Regions from separate parts of the Streptomyces sp. NPDC029956 genome, predicted to be linked through region 2. Evidence: riboswitches for the same ligand, from Rfam matches in the RefSeq annotation. Region 2 holds a riboswitch; the other holds the start of a gene.
What was found. Region 2 has a riboswitch for S-adenosylmethionine ahead of thrC (threonine synthase). Riboswitches for the same ligand answer to the same signal wherever they lie in the genome.

Region 1 (4,193 bases), on a different contig from region 2:
TGGCTCCACCTGCTGGGAAACATGCTGTTCCTGTACGTCTTCGGGGCGATGGCCGAGGAGCGCATGGGTCCCGTCGAGTTCGCCCTCTTCTACCTGGGCACGGGCTACCTCGCGCTGCTCGGGTACGCGGTGGCGCACGCGAACAGCGAGCAGACCCTGGTCGGGGCGTCCGGGGCGATCTCCGGGGTGCTCGGGGCCTTTCTCTTCCTCTTCCCGCGCTCCCGGGTCACCAGTCTCTTCCCCTTCCTCTTCTTCCTTCCGCTGCGCTTCCCGGCCTGGATCGTGCTGATCTTCTGGTTCGTGCTCCAGTGGCTGGCCGCGCAGGCGGCGGGCGCCGGTCCCGGCGTCGCCTATCTGGCCCATGTGGTGGGCTTCTCCGTCGGCTTCCTCTATGCCTGGGGGCGCTACCGGGGTGGGGATAGAGTGAAAGCCCAAGCCGCGGCGACCGAGGGAGAAAGCCAGCCGTGATCACCGCGATCGTGCTCATCAAGACCAGCGTGGACCGCATCCCCGAGATCGCCGAGTCGATCGCCGGGCTCGACAGCGTCAGCGAGGTCTTCTCGGTGACCGGCACCTACGACCTCATCGCCATGGTCCGCGTGCCCCGTCACGACGACCTGGCGGACGTCATCCCCGGCAGCATCAGCAAGATCCCGGGCGTCGAGGCCACGGACACGCATGTCGCCTTCCGTACGTACTCCCAGCACGATCTGGAGGCGGCCTTCGCCATCGGTCTGGAGTCCTGAGACCTCGTTCACGGCACGGGTGAAGGGGGCCTCCCGCTCGGGAGGCCCCCTTCACCCGTACGAGTGAGTGCTCAGCCGCGGTCCGGGACGCAGCGGCCGTCCTCGGTGCGGTACTTCCACTGCGCGCCGTCGCGGACGAGCTCCTTCACGGCGCCTACGAACCGCTCCACGTGCTCGTCCGGCGTACCGGCGCCGAAGCTCACCCGGATGGCGTTGAGCGACCTCTCCCCCGGGGCCGCCTCGGGGGCGCCGCACTCGCCCGGGTCCTGCGGGTCGCTGCCGAGCAGCGTGCGGACCAGCGGGTGCGCGCAGAAGAGACCGTCGCGGACGCCGATGCCGTACTCGGCGGAGAGCGCGGCGGCGAAGTGGGAGCTGTTCCAGCCCTCCACGACGAAGGAGATGACGCCGACGCGCGGCGCGTCGTCGCCGAACAACGAGAGCACCCTGACCTCGGGAACCTCGGCGAGTCCCGCCCGGACCGTGGCGATCAGGTGCTGCTCGCGCTCGACGAGGGAGTCGAAGCCGGCCTCGGTGAGCGCCTTGCAGGCGGAGGCGATCGAGTAGACGCCGATGACGTTCGGGGAACCGGCCTCGTGCCGGGCCGCGGTGGTGTGCCACTCCACGTCCACACCGCCGTCGGCCCGACGGGCCACCTTGCGGGAGGCGCCGCCGCCCGCGAGGTAGGGCTCGGAGTCCTGCAGCCAGTCGGCGCGGCCCGCGAGGACGCCGGAGCCGAAGGGCGCGTACAGCTTGTGCCCGGAGAAGGCGATCCAGTCCACGTCGAGCTCCTGGACGGAGACCGGGTGGTGGGGCGCGAGCTGGGCGGCGTCGAGCACGATCCGGGCGCCGTGGGCGTGCGCGGCGGCGGCGAGCTCCTTCACCGGCCACAGCTCGCCGGTGACGTTGGAGGCGCCGGTGACGCAGACCAGCGCGGGGCCGTAGGGGTCGCGGTCGGCGAGGGCCCGCTCCAGGGTGGCGACGGCCTGCTGCGGGGTGCGCGGTGCGTTGAGGTAGGTGACGCGGGCGTCGCGCCAGGGCAGCAGCGAGGCGTGGTGCTCGGTCTCGAAGACGAAGACCTGGCAGTCGGCCGGGAGCGTGGCGGCGAGCAGGTTGAGCGAGTCGGTGGTGGAGCGGGTGAAGACGACCTGGTCACCGGCGCGGCAGTCGAGGAACTCGGCGACGGTGGCGCGGCTGTTCTCGAAGAGGTCGGTGGAGAGCTGGGAGAGGTAGCCGGCGCCGCGGTGGACGCTGCCGTAGTAGGGGGCGTACGCGGCGACGTCGTCCCAGACCCGCTGGAGGGCCGGCGCGCTGGCCGCGTAGTCGAGCGCCGCGTAGGTCACCTCGCCGCCGGTGACGAGCGGGACGGTGACGTCCCGGCCGAGCACGGGGAGCGGGGCGGCGCAGCAGGGATCGGCGGACTCGGCGGCGGTCTCGACGAGGGTGGCGGTGGCGACGGCGTCAGGGCGTGCGGACATGGCGGTATCTCCCGGCGGGCGGTGCGGAATGGCTTCGGTGATCCGTACGCGGCCGGACACGGCGGGGTACGGGGTGACGCCTCGGAGGACACGGGTGCCCGTGGCGCACGGGCGGACTCAGGGGTGCACGGGGTACGCGGAAGTGACCCTGATCCGATGATCCGAGGGTGAAGAAGGGGCGTACTCGCCCTATCGCATTCGCTTGCTCACGGAAAAGCTCCTCGAGAGACCAGGACCCCTGGTGTTCGAGGGGTCCGCGCTTGCCGTAGACCTCGCTGCCTACGGCCTGGTCATCACCCGGGGCACCCCGCCACGGACGGAGGGTTGCCGGACAGCAAGCCGGGGCCAAAACGCTGTCACTCGTGACCTGTAGAGCATCCTGCCACATGATCGCCGAAGCGCAAGACCCCGGTCCGCATACTGGACCGGGGTCGGGCGCGTACGACGTGCGGGGGGTCAGGAGTTGCTGGCGGCGACCCAGCGCTCCAGGGCCCGGCGGGCCTCGCCGGAGTCGATCGACTCCGCGGCCTTCCCGATGCCGGCGCGGATCTGCTCCGCCAGGGTGCCCTCCCCCGGCGCGAGCGCGGTCAGCGCCGCCGCCGAGTTGAGCAGCACCGCGTCCCGTACCGGACCGGTCTCCCCCGCGAGCAGCCGGCGGGCCACGTCGGCGTTGTACGAGGCGTCCGCGCCGCGCAGCGCCTCCACGGGGACGAGGTCGATGCCGACGTCCCGGGGGTCGAAGGCCTCCTCCCGCACCGCGCCGTCACGGACCACCCAGACCCGCGAGGTGGCGGTGGTGGTCAGCTCGTCGAGGCCGTCGTCGCCGCGGAAGACCAGCGCGGAGGAACCGCGCTCGGCGAGCACCCCGGCGACGATGGGCGCCACCCGGGCGTCGGCGACACCGGTCGCCTGGGACCGGACGCGGGCGGGGTTGGTGAGCGGACCGAGGAAGTTGAAGACGGTCCGGATGCCGAGCTCCTTGCGGGCCATCGCCACATGGCGCAGCGCCGGGTGGAACTTCACGGCGAAGCAGAAGGTGATCCCGGCCTCCTCGGCGACCTCGACGACCCGCCTCGGGGTCAGGTCCAGGTTGACGCCGAGCTTCTCCAGGACGTCGGAGGCGCCGGAGGCGGAGGACGCGGCCCGGTTGCCGTGCTTGACGACCTTGGCGCCGGTGCCGGCCACGACGATCGCCGACATGGTGGAGATGTTGACGGTCTTGGCGCCGTCGCCACCGGTGCCGACGATGTCGACCGTGGCGCCGGGCACCTCGATCGTGTTCGCGTGCTCGTACATGGTGCGGACGAGGCCGGTGATCTCCTCGACGGTCTCGCCCTTGGCGCGCAGGGCCACGACGAAACCGGCGATCTGCGCGTCGGTCGCCTCGCCCCGCAGGATCCGGTCCATGGCCCAGGCGGTGTCCTCCGCGCTCTGGTCGCGGCCGGACAGCAGACCGTCCAGGACGACGGGCCAGGAGCGGCCCGCCGACGTAGGTCCTCCAGCGGGGGTCGCAGCGCTCATGGCAGCTCCTGGTCGGTCGGTGACGGCTAGGGCTCCACCCTATCGAGCCCCCGGGACGGCAAAGAGCCCCGTCCAGCGAATGGACGGGGCTCTCACCGTGGCGACTTGTCGAAAGTCAGGAGTTCAGATGATCAGTGGTGGCCGTGGCCGCTCTGGATCTCCTTGTACTCCTCGACGGTGGGCTTGGCGACCTGGCTGTCGTCGCCGTAGTAGCCCTTGTTGAGCTTGACCCGGAGCTTCTCCATGCGCCCGATCTTGCGCTCCACACCGTTCTCGTCGACGGCCGGCGGCAGCGCCGCGGCGTCGTACTGCTCGTGCGCGGTGAGGCGGTGCAGCTCGCCCTGGCTGAGCGGCTCGTGGATCTCGACGAACTCACCGTGCGGCAGGCGCTTGATGATGCCGGACTCGCGGCCGTGCAGCACCTTGTCCTTGTCGCGGCGCTGGAGGCCGA
Region 2 (4,193 bases):
CTCTTCGAGGCTGCGGTAGCCATCCATCTGGATCGCGCTGTAGTGGACGAAAACATCCGCACCACCGTCGACCGCGATGAAGCCGTAGCCCTTCTCCGCGTTGAACCACTTGACGGTGCCCTGAGCCATGCCTAACTCCCCTATTACTGGCCCTTGCGCGGGACCCGCACTTCGCGGAACCCGGGTCAGACCCTGCGCCGGAACGCGTCGACCGCGGCTGAATGTATCTGCCCAACTGCCCTCTGCAACAGGTCAATCGAGCGAGAATTCTGGGCGCCACGGAAAGGCGAATCAGGGAGAATCCCTTGAATTACCGGGCAAGTCGGGCCCGGCAAAGCGTGCAGAAGGTACACAACGCGCACGCACTTTGGCCGCTTCTTGTCGTACCGGGACGCATTCTCATATGCGTCTGGCATGAGCGGCAGGGGGGACTTCCCCAACTCTACCGCGCTCAACCATGCAGAATTGCCCCCTCCGCTTTATGTCGCGGAAGGGGCAATTCAAGAAAGACGGGACAACCGATGGCCCTATGAGGGCTCAGCAGCCTCCGGCGACGGCCGGGATGATCGAGACGCCGGCGCCGGCCGGGGTGGCCGTCTCCAGACCCTGCTCGAAGCGCACGTCGTCGTCGTTCACGTAGACGTTCACGAAGCGGCGCAGCTTGCCCTGGTCGTCCAGGACGCGGGCGGCGATGCCCGTGTGGTTCTTCTCCAGGTCGGCGATGACCTCGGCGAGGGTCGCGCCCTCGGCCTGGACCTCGGACCGACCGCCCGTGTAGGTGCGGAGGATGGTGGGGATGCGGACGTTCACGGCCATGTCTTCGTAACCTTTCGGTGGGCCAGGGAAGCGGACGGACTCAGACGGCGAGGCCGGCGTCGCGGAACGCGTCCAGGCTCGGGCGGATGGTGACGGTCGCCTGAGAGGTGTCGGCCACCGCGTCCAGGGTCTTGAGTCCGTCGCCGGTGTTGAGGACGACGGTGGTGAGGTTCGGGTCGATCAGCCCGTTCTCGACGAGCTTCTTCGCGACGCCGACGGTCACGCCGCCCGCGGTCTCGGCGAAGATGCCCTCGGTCTGCGCGAGGAGCTTGATCGCGTCCACGACCTGCTCGTCGTTCACGTCCTCCACGGCGCCGCCGGTGCGACGGGCGATGTCCAGGACGTACGGGCCGTCGGCCGGGTTGCCGATCGCGAGCGACTTGGCGATGGTGTTCGGCTTCTGCGGGCGGACGACGTCGTGGCCTGCCTTGAAGGCCACCGACACCGGGGAGCAGCCCTCGGCCTGGGCGCCGAAGATCTTGTACGGCTTGTCCTCGACGAGGCCCAGCTTGATGAGCTCCTGGAGACCCTTGTCGATCTTCGTGAGCTGGGAGCCGGAGGCGATCGGGATGACGAGCTGGTCGGGGATGACCCAGCCGAGCTGCTCGCAGATTTCGTACGCCAGCGTCTTGGAGCCCTCGCCGTAGTACGGGCGGAGGTTGACGTTGACGAAGCCCCAGCCCTCGCCCAGCGGGTCGCCGATGAGCTCGGAGCAGAAGCGGTTGACGTCGTCGTAGTTGCCCTCGATGGCGACGAGGTCACCGCCGTAGACACCGGCCATGACGACCTTGCCCTGCTCCAGGTCGTGCGGGATGAACACGCAGGAGCGGAAGCCGGCGCGGGCGGCGGCGGCGCCGACGGCGCCGGCCAGGTTGCCCGTGGAGGAGCAGGAGAGGGTGGTGAAGCCGAAGGCGCGGGCGGCCTCGATGGCCTGGGCGACGACCCGGTCCTTGAAGGAGTGGGTCGGGTTGCCGGAGTCGTCCTTGACGAAGAGCTTGCCGGGGGCGACGCCGATCTCGCGGGCGAGGTTGTCGGCCTGGACGAGCTTGGTCCAGCCCGGGTTCAGGTTGGGCTTGTCGGCGACGTCGGCGGGGACGGGCAGCAGCGGGGCGTAGCGCCAGATGTTGGCGGGGCCGGCCTCGATCTGCTTGCGCAGCGCCTCGGGGTCACCGGTGGGGAGGTCGTACGCGACTTCGAGCGGTCCGAAACAGAGCTCGCAGGCGAAGATCGGGCCGAGCGGGAAGACTTCACCGCATTCGCGACAGGAGAGTCCCGACGCGGGACCGAGGTCGACCGAAGTGGCGGGGGTAACAGTCTGTACAGCCATGGAGGCGAGGCCCTTTCTCCTCATCTTTCCCATGACGAATTTTTCGCCATGAGACGGATTTGGCACCTTCCCTAGTCGGGAGCCTCGCTGGAGGACGAGTAACCGACTGGAGGGTTGCCGGGGCTTCAACGGGCCGTTTCCCTCTGCCCCTCTGGATGAGCGGTATTCGATTGTGAAGCGCGGTGAACTTTCGTTCCTGCGCTCCGGCGCGGGCGGCACCCCGACGTGCATCGGGCATCCGCGTTGTTCAAGACTGTAACCGAAGGCCCGGACGCTTGGACCGGCCGTCCGAACCGCGAGATGGAGATCACGTGCTGGAAGAGGTGGAGCGCTGGCTGGACCGGCGGTCCTGGTCCGTGGCGGACCGGCCGCTGGAGCGGATCCTCGCCGCGAAGCGGAACACGAAGGTCAGCGTCGTCCTGCCGGCGCTGAACGAGGAGGCGACGGTGGGTGACATCGTCGCCGTGATCCGGCGCGAGCTCATGTCGGAGGCGGTGCCGCTCGTCGACGAGCTGGTGGTGATCGACTCGGGTTCCACGGACCGTACGGCGGAGGTGGCTGCGGCGGCCGGGGCGCGGGTGGTCGCACGGGACGCGATACTCCCCCGGATACCGGCCGTGCCGGGCAAGGGCGAGGTCCTGTGGCGGTCGCTGATGGTGACCACCGGGGACATCGTGTGCTTCATCGACGCGGATCTGCGGGACTTCTCGGCGGACTTCGTGTCGGGGATCGTGGGCCCGCTGCTGACCGACCCGGACGTGGACTTCGTCAAGGCGATGTACGACCGTCCGCTCGGCCCCGGGTTCGATGGCCTCGCCTCCGGCGGGACCCCTGCCCAGGGGGGTCGGGTGACGGAGCTCGTGGCCCGTCCGCTCCTCAATCTGCACTGGCCGCAGCTGGCCGGTTTCGTACAGCCGCTGGGCGGCGAGTACGCGGCGCGCCGGTCCCTGCTCGAACGGCTGCCCTTCCCGGTCGGGTACGGGGTGGAGCTCGGCCTGCTCGTGGACGCGCTGCACACGGTGGGCCTGGACGCGCTCGCGCAGGTGGACGTGGGGGTGCGCAAGCACCGGCACCAGGACGGGCAGGCGCTGGGCCGGATGGCGGCGGCGATCTACCGGACGGCGCAGCTGCGGTTGTCGCGGGGACATCTGGTGCGGCCGCGGCTGACGCAGTTCGAGCGGGGCGAGAAGGGTTTCGAGCCACGGACGTACGCGGTGGACACGGAGGAGCGGCCGCCGATGGCCGACATCGTGGAGTACGCCCGCCGCCGCGTGGCCTGACCGTGCGGCGCCCTGACCGCCGTACCCCACCGCGTGGCGCCCTGCCGCCTTGCCCGTCCGCGTGGCGTAACGCCCGATGATGATCAGTTTTTTCTATATTGCCCTTTTATGCGCTTCAGACAACATCACCTGGGCAGGGTGCTCGCGGCCGCCGTGGCCGTCGGACTGACGGCGGGCTCGCTCGCGTTCACCGCGGCGGGGCCGGCCGCGGCGGACGTGGTCGAGCCGTTCGGCAAGCGGTACGCAGCGTCGCTGTACGGCGACTTCACGACGCTCGGCAACACGGTCATGGGCTGTCCGACCACCCCCGCCGACCTGGCCGCCCGCTGTGCGACCGCGGCGAGCGGCCAGGGCTCGGACGGCAACAACACCTTCGTGATGCGGCGGATCGACGCCGGCGCCATGGGTGGCGAGCACGGCTCCAGCACCGGCCACGTGCGGATTCCGGCAGGCGCCGAGGTGGCGTACGCCCGGCTCTTCTGGGGTGGCAACGACGGCACGTACACGAGCCCGAGCGGGGCTCGGCTGAAGCGCTGCGACCTCTCCGGCGCCGATGCCGGGCGCTCGCCCGGCGACCCCACGACGACCGCCCCGGTGATCAGGGTCGGCACGGGTGCCGCGACCCCGGTCTCGATCGACAGCATGGTCGCCGACCCGGCGGACACCGACGGCCCGCACTACTACACGGGCGAGTCGGACGTGACGGCCGCGTTCGCGGGCACGTCGGGGACGGACGCGCAGGTGGCCGTCGGCAACATCTGGGCGCCGGA

Region 1: it holds a riboswitch for S-adenosylmethionine, as region 2 does, so the genes downstream of both, ACZ4XX_RS30620 (aminotransferase class V-fold PLP-dependent enzyme) here and thrC (threonine synthase) in region 2, are expected to answer to the same signal.

The regions. Positions count from the first base shown of each region.
Region 1 covers NZ_JBVHZJ010000050.1:14,653-18,845, reverse strand. The annotation lists gene ACZ4XX_RS30630 (rhomboid family intramembrane serine protease) at 1-468, shown strand, start outside; gene ACZ4XX_RS30625 (Lrp/AsnC family transcriptional regulator) at 465-746, shown strand; gene ACZ4XX_RS30620 (aminotransferase class V-fold PLP-dependent enzyme) at 818-2,221, opposite strand; SAM riboswitch class IV at 2,473-2,589, opposite strand; gene trpD (anthranilate phosphoribosyltransferase) at 2,678-3,742, opposite strand; gene qcrB (cytochrome bc1 complex cytochrome b subunit) at 3,874-4,193, opposite strand, start outside.
Region 2 covers NZ_JBVHZJ010000034.1:54,668-58,860, reverse strand. The annotation lists gene ACZ4XX_RS25230 (cold-shock protein) at 1-129, opposite strand, end outside; gene ACZ4XX_RS25225 (MoaD/ThiS family protein) at 538-816, opposite strand; gene thrC (threonine synthase) at 857-2,167, opposite strand; SAM riboswitch class I at 2,161-2,305, opposite strand; gene ACZ4XX_RS25215 (glucosyl-3-phosphoglycerate synthase) at 2,455-3,423, shown strand; gene ACZ4XX_RS25210 (DUF7927 domain-containing protein) at 3,532-4,193, shown strand, end outside.